DNA from 2 places in the Paenarthrobacter sp. AT5 genome. Region 2 is predicted to be linked to the other one. Evidence: riboswitches for the same ligand, from Rfam matches in the RefSeq annotation. Region 2 holds a riboswitch; the other holds the start of a gene.

Region 1 (7,102 bases), on a different replicon from region 2:
CGGACGAGGCATAGTGGGGCATGTCTTGGAGAGCCAATACATCCGAGGAAAGCGTCCGACCGAGCGCAGCCCTCAGGGGAACGGGGCTCGCGGGGATGGGAGCAGCAACCTCAAAGGCGCGCTGCCGGGCCTCCTGCCAGGTATGTGCCGCGTGGTGGCCCTGTTCCGGGGCCGCGGTCATTCCGATTCTGCCCCGGGCTCCGGGTATTGCTTGGCCACTTGGCGTGCCAGGCCGAGGGCTGCACTCATGGCCGCGTCGTCGTTGGCTTGCCCGATTCCCCGGGCCATTCCGGCCGCATAGCCGGCAATGAACGTGGTCAGGGGTGCAGCGGGACGCACCACGGAATGCGCCGCAACGCCAGCAACGGCGAGGACCTCGTTGACATCCACCTCGACGCCTTCAAGCTCGAATGCCTGCAGCAGCATGCGGCACCATTCCTCGAGAGTCTCTTCCTGGCTCTTCACGTCCGCCTCCTGCTGTTTGTCTATGCCCAGTACCGCGGCGTCCGCCCACGTGTCCACATCATCCGTGGAACCGCTGGGAACAGGCACCGCCATCACCTTCAGCCTAGCAAGCAGGCGGAACACTGAAGAGTTCGTTAACCCTCCCCCTTCCGAGGCCAGGGCCACTTCCCTTTCCATGGCCCGTGTGCTGTAGATCCCCAGCAACGGCTGCTTGCGCCCGTCCGGGGACACGGCGATGGCACCCTCGGTCTTCGGCGTGGCAATAAGGGCAGCCAACAACGCTTGCACACCGCGGGAGGCATGCGGCATGTCGCACGCGAGGACCAGGGTCCAAGGGGCGGGCCCCCGATCCGCCAGGGCAGCCAGTCCTACGGCAATCGCCGCAGCAGGACCGGCGAATACAGGTTCCTCCCGTGCAGTCAGCACGCCGGGCGGCAACGTGCCGGGATCGGGGCCCACCACTACGGTTGCCACAGCACCCCTGGCTGCGTCCAGGGCATGCGAAAGCAGGGTGGCGCCGTCGTAGGTCAGCGAAGGTTTGGGCACACCGCCAAGGCGGGTGGCCCTGCCACCCGCCAAGATCACTGCGTTGAACTCCATTCGCCCAGATTACCGGTGCCGCACAGGATTACCGGTGCCGCATAGGGCGGACGCACATCAATCAGGCAGCGGATTCCGGCAAGAGGAACGGATCCCAGTCCGGCGCAGGCTTCTCGAGTTCTTTGATCTGCCACATGGTTCCGGAGGGGACGCCGGGTGTGAAACGGAGTTTCCAACCCATCTCTGCCGGCGTGTGGTCGCTCTTGGCGTTATTGCATTTCAAGCACGCCGCAACCAGGTTTTCCCAGGAATCCGCGCCGCCCCTGGATTTGGGGTGGACGTGGTCTATGGTGTGGGCTGTCTTACCGCAGTAGGCGCAGCGGTGGCCGTCGCGGCGGAGAACTCCGCGCCGGCTGACGGCCGTAATCCTGTTGTACCGCGGCCGGATGTAGCGATTGAGGAGGATCACGGACGGGCGTCCCAGAATCTCCTGCGGCCCGACGACAGGTTCGTCGCCTTCGGCCACTACGCTTGCTTTTCCGGTGAGCACAAGGACCAGCGCCCGGCGGAAGGTAACTACCGCCAGCGGTTCATATCCAGCATTCAGAACGAGTGTGCGCATGCACGTACCTCTTAACGGCCGCACCCGCCAGGGGCACGAGGGCCGGCTGCCCTCTGCATGTACGGGCTGTGGATCGACACCATAAGAGTAAGCACTTATATGCCATATCAACGAATTATCAGTGGAATTAGCTTGTGATGTCGCCCACAGGCCCCGGTCCTGCCCCTTAAGACGGAAATACCCCGCAGGTGAAACCTGCGGGGTATTTCCTCAAAGTTCGATCAGCCGTTGACCCGGATGAAGACCGGACCCGAGCCGACGTTGACGCTGAACAGAGCAGTGGTGGATCCGTTCCATCCGCCATGCACTGCCATGCCGTTGCCGACGTAGACGGCGATGTGGGCCTGTCCGGCCAGACCACCGTTGGCGTAGTAAGCGAGGTCGCCCGGCTGGGCTTCCGCTGCGCTGACCGTACGTCCAAGGGAAAGGTAACCCGCAGGCCAGTCATGGAAGTTGATACCCACGGCTGCGAGGGAGTTGGTGACCAACATGGTGCAGTCCTGGGTCACGCCGAGCTGGGCGTAGGCTGCAGCGGCAATGGCCGCACCGAGGCCACTGGAAGCAGCCGGAGCCTTTGCTGCCGGTGCAGCGTTGCTGACTGCCACGGTTGCGCCGCCAGCAGCGTTGGAAGCTGAGGCAGTGGCTTCCTGTGCGGAGCTCTTCGCTTCAGCCTTGGCCGGGGCTTTCTCCACGACGGGCGCGGGCGCCTCGACCGTGGTGACAACCGGGCTCTCGTAGGAGATGGCAACGGTGGAGTCAGCGGCGATGGTGGACTGCACGACGGACTGGATGTCCAGGGAGGTGGTTGAGGTGGACTCGCGATCCACATTGGTATCCGCCGCATTGGCAGCAACGCCACTGGTCAGGACCAAGCCCGAAGCCGCGGCGATGACGGCTGCCTGGCGGCCGACGCCACCGGCGTTCACCGAAACTGCCTTTGCAATCACGGCAAGTGAGCTGGTCTTGGGAGCCTCGGCCCGGTGCCGCGCAACCTTGTTTGCACTGGTCATGATGATCTCTTTTCGTTTCCGCGTGCTGCTGGGAAGCACGCGGGTCATGGGCAGGCCAGCACCCGGGGGGCGCGCTGGCTTACCTGGACGGTTTTTAGCGCAGGGTGAAGAAGGAGGAGGTTCCGGTAGAAGCTACCGAGTGAAGCAGCGTGCCCTGGCTGGGGTTCAGGGCGCTGACCATCATGCCGTTGCCGACGTAAATGCCAACGTGGGCACCGCCGTTCTGCATGACGAGGTCGCCGGGAGCGGGAGTGCTGGTGGGCTTCATGGCGGTCCATGCATTGACGCGGGGGATGCTGATGCCGGCCTGCGCGTAAACCCACTGGGTGAAGCCGGAGCAGTCCCAACCGTTGGGGGTGGTGCCGCCCCAGACGTACGGGTGGCCGATGCCGGTGTACGCGATTGCTGCGAGGCCCGAAGCCGCGGCGCTGGCCGCGGAATCCTTGGAGCCGGCGGACTTGGCGGTGACTGCGCCCTCGCCCTGGCCGGCATTCTGGTTGCCGTTCGCCTGGGAGCGCTGCGTGGTCTGGGAAGCGCGCTGGATCTTGGGGGCTTCCTTGGTAACCACAACGGGGCTCTCAAAGGAAACAGTGGCGGTTGGTTCCGCCGTGACGACGGCGGTAGTCACCAGCTGCTGTGCGCTGGACTCAGCCTTGGAAACGTCAGTATCCGCTGCCTGGGCAGGAAGGCCGACGCTGAGGACCAAGCCCGATGCTGCTGCAAGGACTGCGGCCTGGCGGCCGACGGTTCCGGCATTCGCTGAAACAGCCTTGGAAAGAGTGTTCAACGGGGTAACCGTCTGGGCGCGGTGGCGCGCAGAAGTAGTGCGTGATGACACGAAGGTAGCCTCTCCCAATGCCTGCGAGGTGAGCTGTCGGATTCGGATGGGAGTCATCCGGCCACACGCCGTTGGAAGCGTTTGTGACTTAACCCCAAGGCCCTCTTTCGAAGACCAAAATTGGTTCCCCCGCCCCTGCCAGACGAATTATGCGAACGGACCTTGAGTGGTGGCAGAGCTAGGCAATCCACCCAAGTGCATCGGCCCCCTAAAAAGCCGATGCGCTTTGTACGGTACAACAGTTGAACGCAAATGTCACATTCAGATCACGGGGCGTGTCAAGAATGCGAGAGACGACCATCAACTCGGGTTAGAGCCAGCCCATGGGGTCGACGACTTCGCCGTTGACCTGGACTTCGAAGTGGAGGTGGCAGCCGGTGGAAGCGCCCGTGGTGCCGCTCAAGGCAACGGTGTCTCCGCGATTCACGGTGTCGCCGACCTTGACGTTGAATGACGACAAGTGGTTGTAGGTGGTTTCCAGGCCGTTGCCATGGTCCACCACCACGCGGTTGCCTCCACCGTATTCGTGCCAACCCGCAAAGGTGACCTTGCCCGCCGCAGCAGCGTGGACTGCCGTGCCGCACTGGGCCACGAAGTCCTGGCCGCGGTGGAAATCGCCGCTGCCGCCTGTCAGCGGGCTGATGCGGTAGCCGAACGGTGATGCGGTGCTGAGGGTGTCCAACGGGCTGGCCATGGTGCCCTTGGAGGAGCTGGCCTGGATGCTTCCCACGGACTGGGCGCTCAGCAACTGCTTGAGCTTGCCGTCGGGATCCGCCTTGGTTGCCACCGCGGCGCGGCTGAAGTCGATCTTGGCGGACGCTTCCGCGGAGACCTCTGGCTGGCTCCCGCCGCCCACAGCCAGTGCGGCCTCAGTCTGCCCGGACTCGGACGTGGCCATGACGGGACTCGTTGCAGGCAGGCCGACAGTGAGCGCAAGACCGGTAGCAGCGAGTGCTACGCCGGCCTTCTGCCCTACACCACTGGCTGCTGCGAAATCGGCCACCTGGCGCATCGGGCTCTTACGGCGGCGCACCTGACGCTGGGTGTCGCGGGGCCGGATCTCCGATACTACGCGGGCTGGCCGCAGCTCAGTAGCGGGGCCGGTAGCGCGTCGACGGCCCCTGACGTTCTGCGAAGTCAAACTCTGTTCCTCTCTCAAAAGCCTGCGAAGTTAGCTGTCGGATTCGGATCAGAGAGTGCAAAGACCCGGCCCGCACGCAGCGCTCACGGCACACAGGTATCCCAGGAGGGAATTGCGTAAGTAAGGCACTGCTGCTGCGGACTTCACCCCAAGGCTGCTTCTCTAGGCAGCCGATTGTGGTTCCCCCGCCTCTGCCAGTAGATGTTTAACACCCCTGATCTGCTGGCAGAGCTCGGCTCCAGATCAGGTAACGCTTTGATATCGGCGCTAGTAGATAACTATAGGGGATTAAGGCCCGCGGTAATAAATTCGTTATCTACAGGGCGGTCGTTTTTTGCCCGCTCCCCTTATCACCTATCCGCGGAAACCGCAGGTCACACCGCCGCGCGGCGGCGTGACGTGAGATCAACCACGCCCATGGCAAGGCAAAGGCGCCCACATGGAGTGAACGCCTGCACCCGGCCGGCCTTTCGCTTGCTAGCCGACTGCCACGAATACGTGGGCAGCTACTTCCGGCGGCAGCTCGAGGGCCCCTTCAATCCCCGGCACCCGGACGGAGATATAGTCCCCCACGCGCTCCAGGGAAACGGCCGCACCCGGACGGATGCCGCCCTCGTCCAGCTGGGTCAGGAGTTCGGGCTCGACCTGGATGGGCTCGGCGAGCCGGCTCACCACAACGCGGGAGTCGTCAGCATAACCATCCATTGCCTGCAGGAGGTTGACGTCCGGGCGGAAGGGAGCTTGGACAGCGAGGCCGCCCAGGGCCTCCAGGCCGGGAATCGGGTTCCCGTACGGGGATTGCGTGGGATGCTCCAGCAGTTCATACAGCCTGCGTTCCACGCGTTCGCTCATCACGTGCTCCCAGCGGCACGCTTCGTCATGGACGTACGCCCAGTCCAGGCCTATGACGTCGGCAAGGAGGCGTTCAGCCAAGCGGTGCTTGCGCATCACTTCGGTGGCGCGCTTGCGGCCAACTTCCGTGAGCTCCAGGTGCCGGTCATTGGACACCACCACCAGGCCGTCGCGCTCCATGCGTCCGATCGTTTGGGAGACCGTAGGACCGGAGTGGCGCAACCGCTCAGCGATGCGGGCGCGGAGAGCCACGATGTTTTCTTCTTCAAGTTCCAAAATGGTCCGAAGATACATCTCAGTGGTATCGATCAGATCCGTCATCCAGCTCAGCTCTCCTCGAACGCAGTTCTTGCGTAATGTCCACCGTACCGCGTCCGTAGAGGCTGCACGTCCCCCTGCGCCACCCTGTGAACGCGTACCCCAGCCTAGCTTATTTGGAATTACTCTTGATAATTTTCGAAGGGTCACAAAGGTTCCGGGTACCTTGCCTCCACCCCCTTGACGACGGGAACGCGCGCGACCACGTTCCACGTGGCGGACTATGACACCACCGGGTACGCGCACCCGCGCCTGTTCAGGCAGAATTGGGGGTGTCGAAGGGGCAGTTGATGCCACCTGCCACCTCCCCGTCTTTGACCGATACACATTGGAGCCACGCGTGAGCGACACCAGCATCACCATTCCCGCCGACCTGCTGCCCAAGGACGGAAGGTTCGGCGCCGGACCGTCCAAGGTCCGCCCGGAGCAGATCGAAGCCCTGTCCGCTGCATCGAAGACCATCCTTGGCACCTCCCACCGCCAGGCACCGGTCAAGAACCTCGTAGGCTCCGTTCGTGAGGGCCTCAGCCAGTTCTTCCGTGCTCCTGAAGGGTACGAGGTAGTCCTCGGCGTCGGTGGCTCAACGGCGTTCTGGGATGTCGCGGCTTTCGGCCTCGTGGAAAAGAAGGCACAGCACCTGTCCTTCGGCGAGTTTGGCTCCAAGTTTGCAGCCGCCACCAACAAGGCTCCGTTCCTGGACGAGTCCTCCATCATCAAGTCCGAGCCCGGGACCCGCCCCGCTCCCGCTGCGGAAGCCGGCGTGGATGTATATGCGTGGCCGCAGAACGAGACGTCCACCGGTGTGGCTGCGCCGGTCAAGCGCGTTGCCGGCGCCGATGAGGGTTCCCTGGTGCTGGTGGACGCTACTTCCGCAGCTGGTGGCCTTGACGTGGATGTGGCTGAGTCCGACGTCTACTACTTCGCACCGCAGAAGAACTTCGCATCCGACGGCGGCCTGTGGCTCGGCCTCTTCTCCCCCGCGGCGCTTGAACGCGCTGCCCGCATCAAGGCAAGCGGCCGCTGGATTCCTGATTTCCTTGACGTGCAGACCGCCATCGATAACTCGAAGCTGAACCAGACATACAACACGCCTTCGCTTTCCACCCTGGTGACCCTGGATGCGCAGGTCCAGTGGCTCAACAGCAACGGCGGCCTTGACTTCGCCAGCAAGCGCACGGCAGATTCTGCCAGCCGCGTCTACTCGTGGGCAGAGTCCTCCGAATTCGCGACCCCTTTTGTTGCCAACCCCGAAGAGCGGTCCAACGTCATTGCCACCATCGACTTCGACGATTCGATCGATGCCGCGGCCATCGCCA
Region 2 (7,102 bases):
GGATCATCACCGCCCTGCTCTACGTGGCCGTGACCGCGACCATCTTCTTCGCCTTCCTTCACATCTTCATAGGCACCTCCGGTTTCTAAGGAAGGACCCGGAGTCCGCCGCCGAAATCCCGCGGAGGCCCGGCCGCGGACACGGAACCGCTGAGATTCATCGGACCAGGGTTAACGGACCCCAAACCTTCATCGCCCCGCCAATCGAGGAATGCCCATGGTCCAGAAACAGCCAAAGCCCAGGCCCGCCATCCTGGGGCCAGGTCTGTCGGACCGCGAGGGCACCGGAATCCTGACCGGCCTGCGCGACCTCATCGACAACATTGCCAACACCTCCCCGGCCCGCCTCGCCTTCAGCGCCTTCGTGGTGGTGATTCTGCTCTTTACCGGGTTGCTGACGCTTCCGGCGTCCTCTGCATCCGGTGAGTCAACACCCTTGCACCAAGCCATGTTCACGGCCGTTTCCAGCGTCTGCGTCACCGGCCTGACCGTGGTGTCCACCGCCACGCACTGGTCCTTTTTCGGGCAGCTCGTCATCTTGCTGGGCATCTTCGTCGGGGGTTTAGGCACGCTGACGCTCGCGTCCCTGCTGGCGCTGATGGTCAGCAAGCGCCTGGGCGTGCGCGGCAAGCTCATCGCCCAGGAAGCCATGAACAACGCCGGAAGGCTCGGTGAAGTCGGTACCCTTCTCCGGATTGTCATCGTGACCTCCGTGGTCATCGAAGGGGCGCTGGCCCTCGCCCTGATCCCCCGGTTCCTGGTCCTCGGCGAGCCGTTCTGGCAAGCCGTGTGGCACGGTGTCTTCTATTCCATCTCGTCGTTCAACAACGCCGGGTTCACACCCCATTCGGACGGGATCGTCCCTTACGAGACCGACCTTTGGATTCTGGTTCCGCTGATGCTGGGTGTTTTCCTGGGCAGCCTCGGCTTTCCCGTGGTCATGGTGCTGCAGCAAAACGGGCTCAACTGGAAAAAGTGGAACCTCCACACCAAGCTCACCATCCAGGTCTCCCTTATCCTGCTCGCGGCCGGCGCGGTCCTGTGGGCAGTCATGGAGTGGGACAACGTCCGGACTATCGGTAACTTAGGGGCCGGTGAGAAGGTCATCCATTCGCTCTTCGCCTCGGTCATGACGCGCTCCGGCGGGTTCAACCTGGTGGACCAGAACCAGATGGAATCCACCACGATGCTCCTCACTGACGCGCTCATGTTCGCCGGCGGCGGCTCGGCCTCCACGGCCGGGGGCATCAAGGTGACCACCATTGCCGTCATGTTCCTGGCCATCGTGGCCGAAGCCCGTGGCGATGCCGACGTGAAGGTCTATGGCCGCACCATCCCCCAGGGCACCATGCGGGTCGCCATCTCGGTGATCGTCGCCGGGGCCACGCTTGTTTCGGTCGCCGCCTTTCTGCTCCTGCAGATCAGCGGGGCTTCCCTTGACCGGGTACTGTTCGAGACCATCTCGGCCTTCGCCACCGTAGGACTGAGCACCAACCTCAGTGCCGAGCTGCCGCCGTCAGGGGCGTACGTGCTGTCGGCGCTGATGTTCGCCGGCCGCGTCGGCACCGTCACTCTGGCCGCCGCACTGGCACTGCGCCAACGCAGCCAGTTGTACCACTACCCCGAAGAGCGGCCGATCATTGGCTAGCGCACCCCGAGGTGGGCGGTCTTGGCTTCCCGGGTCACATCCAGCCCTGCGGGTTCACGGTCTGCCCGTTAAGAAGCACCTCGAAGTGCAGGTGGCAGCCGGTAGAGGCCCCGGTCGTCCCGGCAGCGGCAAGCCGCTGGCCGGCGGCCACGGTCGCTCCGACAGAGGTTTCGATGGACGCCAAATGGTTATACGTACTCTTTAAGCCGTTACCGTGGTCCACCACAATCCTGTTTCCGCCCCCGTAGGCCGACCAACCGGCCTCCACGACCTTTCCAGCCCCGGCGGCGTACACCGCGGTCTGGCACGCTGCCACGAGGTCCAAGCCGGTATGTAGTTCCCCGGAGCCGCTGATCGGGCTGGAGCGGATACCGAACGGCGAAGTGACCGACATGCTGGCCAGCGGCGCGCCGAGCCGGGCCGAGGAAGCTGCGGGTGCAGAAGCAGCCGGTGCGGCTGCGGCAGTCTTTGGAGCTGCCGCGCCCGCTGCTGCAACCTGGGTCTTGGCCGGCAGTGGCAATGGAGCTTGCTCGGTGGTGACAGCCGGCCGTTCATAGCTGATGGATGCCCCGGCGGAGGCCTGAACCGGTGCACTGGAAGCCTTTGCCGCTGGGGCTTGCACTGCGGGACCGGTGCCGGTGGGGGCCGGGCCGGCATGGGCGGCGGTGAGTGAGGCGGTCAAAATCGCGGCGACGCTCAGCGTGGCGGCAGTTGCGACCTGTTTGCGCCGATTCCCGACCGGCCTGGCAGCTGGCACATCCCGGTGCTGCGGGACAGCCCGGGGAGTCGTTGCAGCGGCCGCCCGGGGGAAGGGACCGGAGGTTGGTTTTCGGCGCCGGCCATGGGGGGATGGGGAAGTCATGGGGGATCCTTTCGGTTCGCCTGCGAAGTTAGCTGTCGGGTTCGGGCCAAGGAAAATGCCCGGCCGCACCCCTGCGGCCACCTGGCCACCGACGTCGCGGCTTCACCCCAAGGCAGGCTGGCTGCCGATTCTGGGTCCTCCACCCCCGCCGTGAAAAGGGATAGTCGTTTGATACCACCGGCGGGGCTGAGCGTGCGGCATCAAGGGTTTTAGTACAGAAAAACCTGAACTAATAGTAGCTGCAAAGGCTCATCGTTACAATTTCGTGACACAGCGTGTGTGGTTCGGATGCTGGCGCCCGGGTCGCGTGCCTGCCTCCGACGCCCATGCCAAGCAACATGTGGGCGTCTTTTCAGATGAGCAGCTGATGGCATCAACGAACTCCACCTCCGGATGGTTCCGGTTCCCGACGTACCGCACACTGGGGCCCAGGTGTCGGGGCCCCGGTGCTGGAGAGCACCTCGGAACCAGCTACAGGGTCTGCTGGCGCCCGGAACGGGCGCGGTTCTTTCTGCGGCAGCAGATAAGCCCGGACCACCCACCCACCGGGCGCGGGGCTTCGGTACGACGGCCTGGATGCCGCTGTCGTCCTGCCCATTGCTGAGGGGTTTAGAGGCCCATCGAGTCCAGAAGAGCGTCTTCTTCTTCGGAGCCGGAGCGTTTGCGCCGGGATGGCGTCCTGGGCTGCTGAACGGCTTCAGCTGTGTCCGCCATGTCGTCCGGCAGGTCGCGTTCCTCGCGACCGATCCGGGCCTGTTGCCGTGCCATGTATCCGAAGCCGACGAATGCCAGGATCCCGAAGGTGATCCATTGCAGGGCGTAGGACAGGTTCGACCCTTCCTTGACCGCCGGTGCGGCGAGCTGCTGGGGGGTCACAGATGGTTGTGGGGACTCCGAGGCCATGACCCCGTAGCTGCCCGTCATGAGCGGGTAATCCAGTTGCATCTCGTAATTGGTCAGGTCAATGCTGGCCAGCTGGCCCTCAGGTGCGTCACGGCCAAGGTCAGGTTCGGACGGTTTGATCCGGACGACCGCCGCAACCTCTCCGGTTGGTGGGCCGGGCACCGCGTCGGGGTATCCGGGCCGGTCGTTGCCTATCGGCAGCCATCCTCTGTTGATCGCGATCGTCTCACCGGAGCTCAACCGGAACGGGACCAGCACCTCGTATCCGGCCGCGGAATTGTTGGGCCGGTTCCTGACGATTCTCTGGTCTTGCGCAAGGTACCGGCCAGTGACCGATACGGTCGTCCACTTCGCCTCTGGGTCGGCGACGGCGAAGTATGCGCGGGCGTCCTTGAACGGCACGGGGGCTTTGTCGTAGTTCTCCTGGACCCTGCGGATCTCGGTCACGGCCTGGTTCCGACGATCCATCTGCCAGTTCCCCAGTCCAATGCAGGCAGCGGCGAACAGTGCCGCCATCAACAGGAAACCGGCCCAACGCCAGGACAGCAGGAACCTATACGCCACGGGATTCCTCCTGGAGCTGCCACTGCCCGGCCAGCATTGCGCGGACTGCCGTCGCTTCGGCGGCAAGACGGTGGTCCTCGCCGCGGGCCAGGAGACCGTATTCGACCATCGTCCGTCCGTCATCGTGGGTTCCGGCGCGGACCCAGACCCTGCGGCGGTTCACGTACAGCGAGGCCATCAGGCCCGCAACTGCCATCACCGAGAAGACCAAAACGCCGGTCTGTCCGGGGGTGCTGCGGATGTCCACGCCGATGTAGCGTTTGAGGCCATCGAAGCTGATGCTTCCCTTGCCTTCGGGCAGCGTGTACGTGCCGCCCGGTGAGAGCGTGATGCCCTTGGTGGGCAATTCCCGGCCGTTAAGCTGGGTCAACCCCTTCACATCGAGGTTGTAGACATTTTGCGGTACGCCGGTGTCCAGGCCCAGGTCGCCGTAGTAGGAATTCAGGTTCAGCTGGGGGTTCAGCGGATCCGGGTCGAAGCTGTAGGCAACGCCTTCCTCGTTCTTGATGGCGGAAGGCAGGAAGAATCCCACGAAACCCAGTTGCGACGGACGGGCATCCGGAACCTTGACGACAACCGTTGAAGTGTAGACGCCATCGTTCGGGATGGCAACGACGGGGCCACTGAATGCTGTATCGCCGTTGCCGTCCCGGACGGTGATGACCGGTGCGTAACCGTTGCCGACCAAAAAGACGCCCACCTCCCCGAAGTAGACAGGGTCATTGACCTTCAGCGTCCGGGGTTCCTGGTCCGCGCCGGGTGCATCCCGGGTTCTCAGCTGGGCGGTGAAATCAATGGGCTGGCCGAACTGTGTGGTCGATTCCCTGTCGAAACGGACCGCGAACGTATCCAACGTGATCGTGAACGGCTCCAGCCACGAGGATTGGAAGTTGGTTCCCGGCGCGAAGTTGTCGTAGCCCACAAGCGTGTTGACGAAGGTATCGCCTTCGATCAGGATCTTCTGTCCCCGGAACCCGAACAGCCCGCCAATGGCCACACAGATCAGAACGCCGATCAGCGAGGTGTGGAACACGAGGTTCCCGGCCTCCTTCAGGAAGCCTCGCTCTGCACCCAGCGACGGCATCGCTTCCTCCTCAGCCCTGACTTCGACGCGGTAGCCGCGCTTCTTCAGCGCAGCGGCCGCGTCGGCGATGGCGGCCGCGGCGGGGATCCCGGCCTCGGCAGGCAGCACCAAGGTGCCGTACTCCGGCAGCCGGGAGAGCCGCTTCGGGGTACGTGGCGGGTGCGAACGCATGGCCCTGTAGTGGGCGCGGGCCCTCGGTATGACACAACCGATCAGGGAGATGAACAGCAGGATATAGATGGCCGAGAACCAGGCCGAGGAATAGACGTCGAAAAGCTGCAGCGCATCCAGGGCCGGGCCGTAGTCAGGGCGGTCCTTGATGTACTGGGTGACGAGCGAGGGGTTGGCCGGACGTTGTGGGAAGAGTGATCCCGGCACGGCGGCGATGGCCAGCAATAGCAGCAGGAACAGGGCCGTGCGCATGCTGGTCAGCTGGGTCCAGGCCCAGCGCATCATGCCCGCCGCTCCGAGTGGCGGCGGGGTCGGGAGGGCGTTCTCCTTGGTGCGGGCAGGTGCCGCGGAGTCAGGTGCCGTCATCGCTGGCGTACCGGACGGTTGGCCAGTTGGCGCAGGTATTCGTTGTAGGCGTCCAGGTCCGGGTCCCCTGCCACCGCGGCCGTCTTGTCCGCCTTGACCCATCCGCGGGCCTCGTCCCGTTGCCACCGCACGAGGATGAACATCAGCAGCAGCACCCCTGGCAGTTCCCCGTAAGACCATGCCAGTCCGCCGGCCAGGCCCTGGTCCTGCATCGGGTCCACGTTCCAGCTTTCCGGTGGTGCGGCGAAGAACTTGACCATGGGGGCGGTGGCCATCATGATGACAACCCCGAAAAAGGCGTGCAACGGCATCTCAGCAAAGATGTCGAGCATGCGGCCGAAGTGTGTTTGCCGGGTCGGCAGCGGGTCCGCGGAAATCAGAGGCACAGTGAACAGGATCCCGGCGGCCAGGAACAATAATTCCAGCCCGACGTGCCCGTACCAGTTCGGCAGCAGAAGGTCCGCGAGGCCGGAGAAGTACACGCCGTAGAAGCTGAGCAGAAACAGGGGCACCATGAAGGCCGGGTGGATGGCCAGCCGGCCCCAGCGGGAACGCAGGCCCCAGAGGGCAAACTTCAGAACCGGTCGGCCGAACCGGCCGTGTGGGGTTGCCCGCAGCAACAAGGTGCCAGGGGATCCGATGACCAGCAAGGGAGGGACGGCCATCATCAGGGTCAGTTGCTGGAACATGAAAATGGAGAACATCCGCAACCCGTACCCTTCGATGCCGGCGCCCATGACGACGATGATGGCCAGGCAACCGAGCAGGAAGGAGGCGGTGCGCACCGGGGACCAGTGCCGGCCCTGCCGCCAAAGGCTGATGGCACCGGCGAGGTAGAAGAGAGCGGCGAGCAGCGTCAAGGCGGGGATCAGTGGAACAGGTTGGAGGTTCGGTGCGAGGTACTCCCCCAACGACGGCGGCAGCGAGGGAAGCCAGACCGGGCCCTCGACTCCAGGGTTGCCCATGTCAGTACCGCCGTCCGGACGAGCCGGCCAGGCCAGAGATCGGTGTTAGTTGTTGCTGACCATTGTCAGCCGGTCCTGGCCCGCGTGTCCGACGTGCGTGAGACCCAGATCCAGCAGCATGCGCACGTGGGAGTCGGCCAGTGAGTAATACGCCATCCGGCCGGCACGACGGACCTGCACCACGCGCGGACCGCGCAGCAGCCGCAGCGCATGGGAGACGCCCGATTCGCTCAACCCCGTGGTTGCGGCCAGATCGCACACGCACATCTCCCCTTCGAGCAGGGCGATGAGGATCCTCACCCGTCCCGGGTCCGAGAGCAGCCCGAAGATCACCGCGAGATCCGTCACGTCCGAGTCGGCAGGCATCCGGGACCTGACGGCTTCTACCTTCTCGGCGTCGACCAGACGAATGGAGCATTCGCTGCCCGGTTGGCCGTGCGATGTCGGCAGTGCCTGTGCTGTTCCGGTCATTCATCAAGAGTACCTTTACTTGCTAATGCGTCGCATTTGCCTTGTGGCGTGCCGAGGTTGTCCGGAGGG

The links. A riboswitch is a leader RNA that binds a small molecule or an ion and turns the genes downstream of it on or off. The one in region 2 is predicted to bind cyclic di-AMP.
Region 1: linked by a shared signal. The riboswitch ahead of RI444_RS04650 (C40 family peptidase) and the one ahead of RI444_RS22650 (M23 family metallopeptidase) in region 2 are both predicted to bind cyclic di-AMP.

Annotation. Positions count from the first base shown of each region.
Region 1 covers NZ_CP136441.1:976,983-984,084, reverse strand. Annotated here, with positions in the region: gene RI444_RS04670 (molybdopterin molybdotransferase MoeA) at 1-181, opposite strand, end outside; gene RI444_RS04665 (NTP transferase domain-containing protein) at 178-1,065, opposite strand; gene RI444_RS04660 (HNH endonuclease) at 1,127-1,627, opposite strand; gene RI444_RS04655 (NlpC/P60 family protein) at 1,849-2,637, opposite strand; gene RI444_RS04650 (C40 family peptidase) at 2,732-3,475, opposite strand; cyclic di-AMP (ydaO/yuaA leader) riboswitch at 3,480-3,646, opposite strand; gene RI444_RS04645 (M23 family metallopeptidase) at 3,786-4,616, opposite strand; cyclic di-AMP (ydaO/yuaA leader) riboswitch at 4,621-4,864, opposite strand; gene RI444_RS04640 (metal-dependent transcriptional regulator) at 5,094-5,789, opposite strand; gene serC (phosphoserine transaminase) at 6,127-7,102, shown strand, end outside.
Region 2 covers NZ_CP136443.1:24,007-31,108, reverse strand. Annotated here, with positions in the region: gene RI444_RS22660 (vitamin K epoxide reductase family protein) at 1-89, shown strand, start outside; gene RI444_RS22655 (TrkH family potassium uptake protein) at 217-1,647, shown strand; gene RI444_RS22650 (M23 family metallopeptidase) at 1,682-2,509, opposite strand; cyclic di-AMP (ydaO/yuaA leader) riboswitch at 2,513-2,686, opposite strand; gene RI444_RS22645 (SURF1 family protein) at 3,119-3,976, opposite strand; gene RI444_RS22640 (cytochrome c biogenesis protein ResB) at 3,966-5,597, opposite strand; gene RI444_RS22635 (cytochrome c oxidase assembly protein) at 5,594-6,562, opposite strand; gene RI444_RS22630 (metalloregulator ArsR/SmtB family transcription factor) at 6,608-7,033, opposite strand.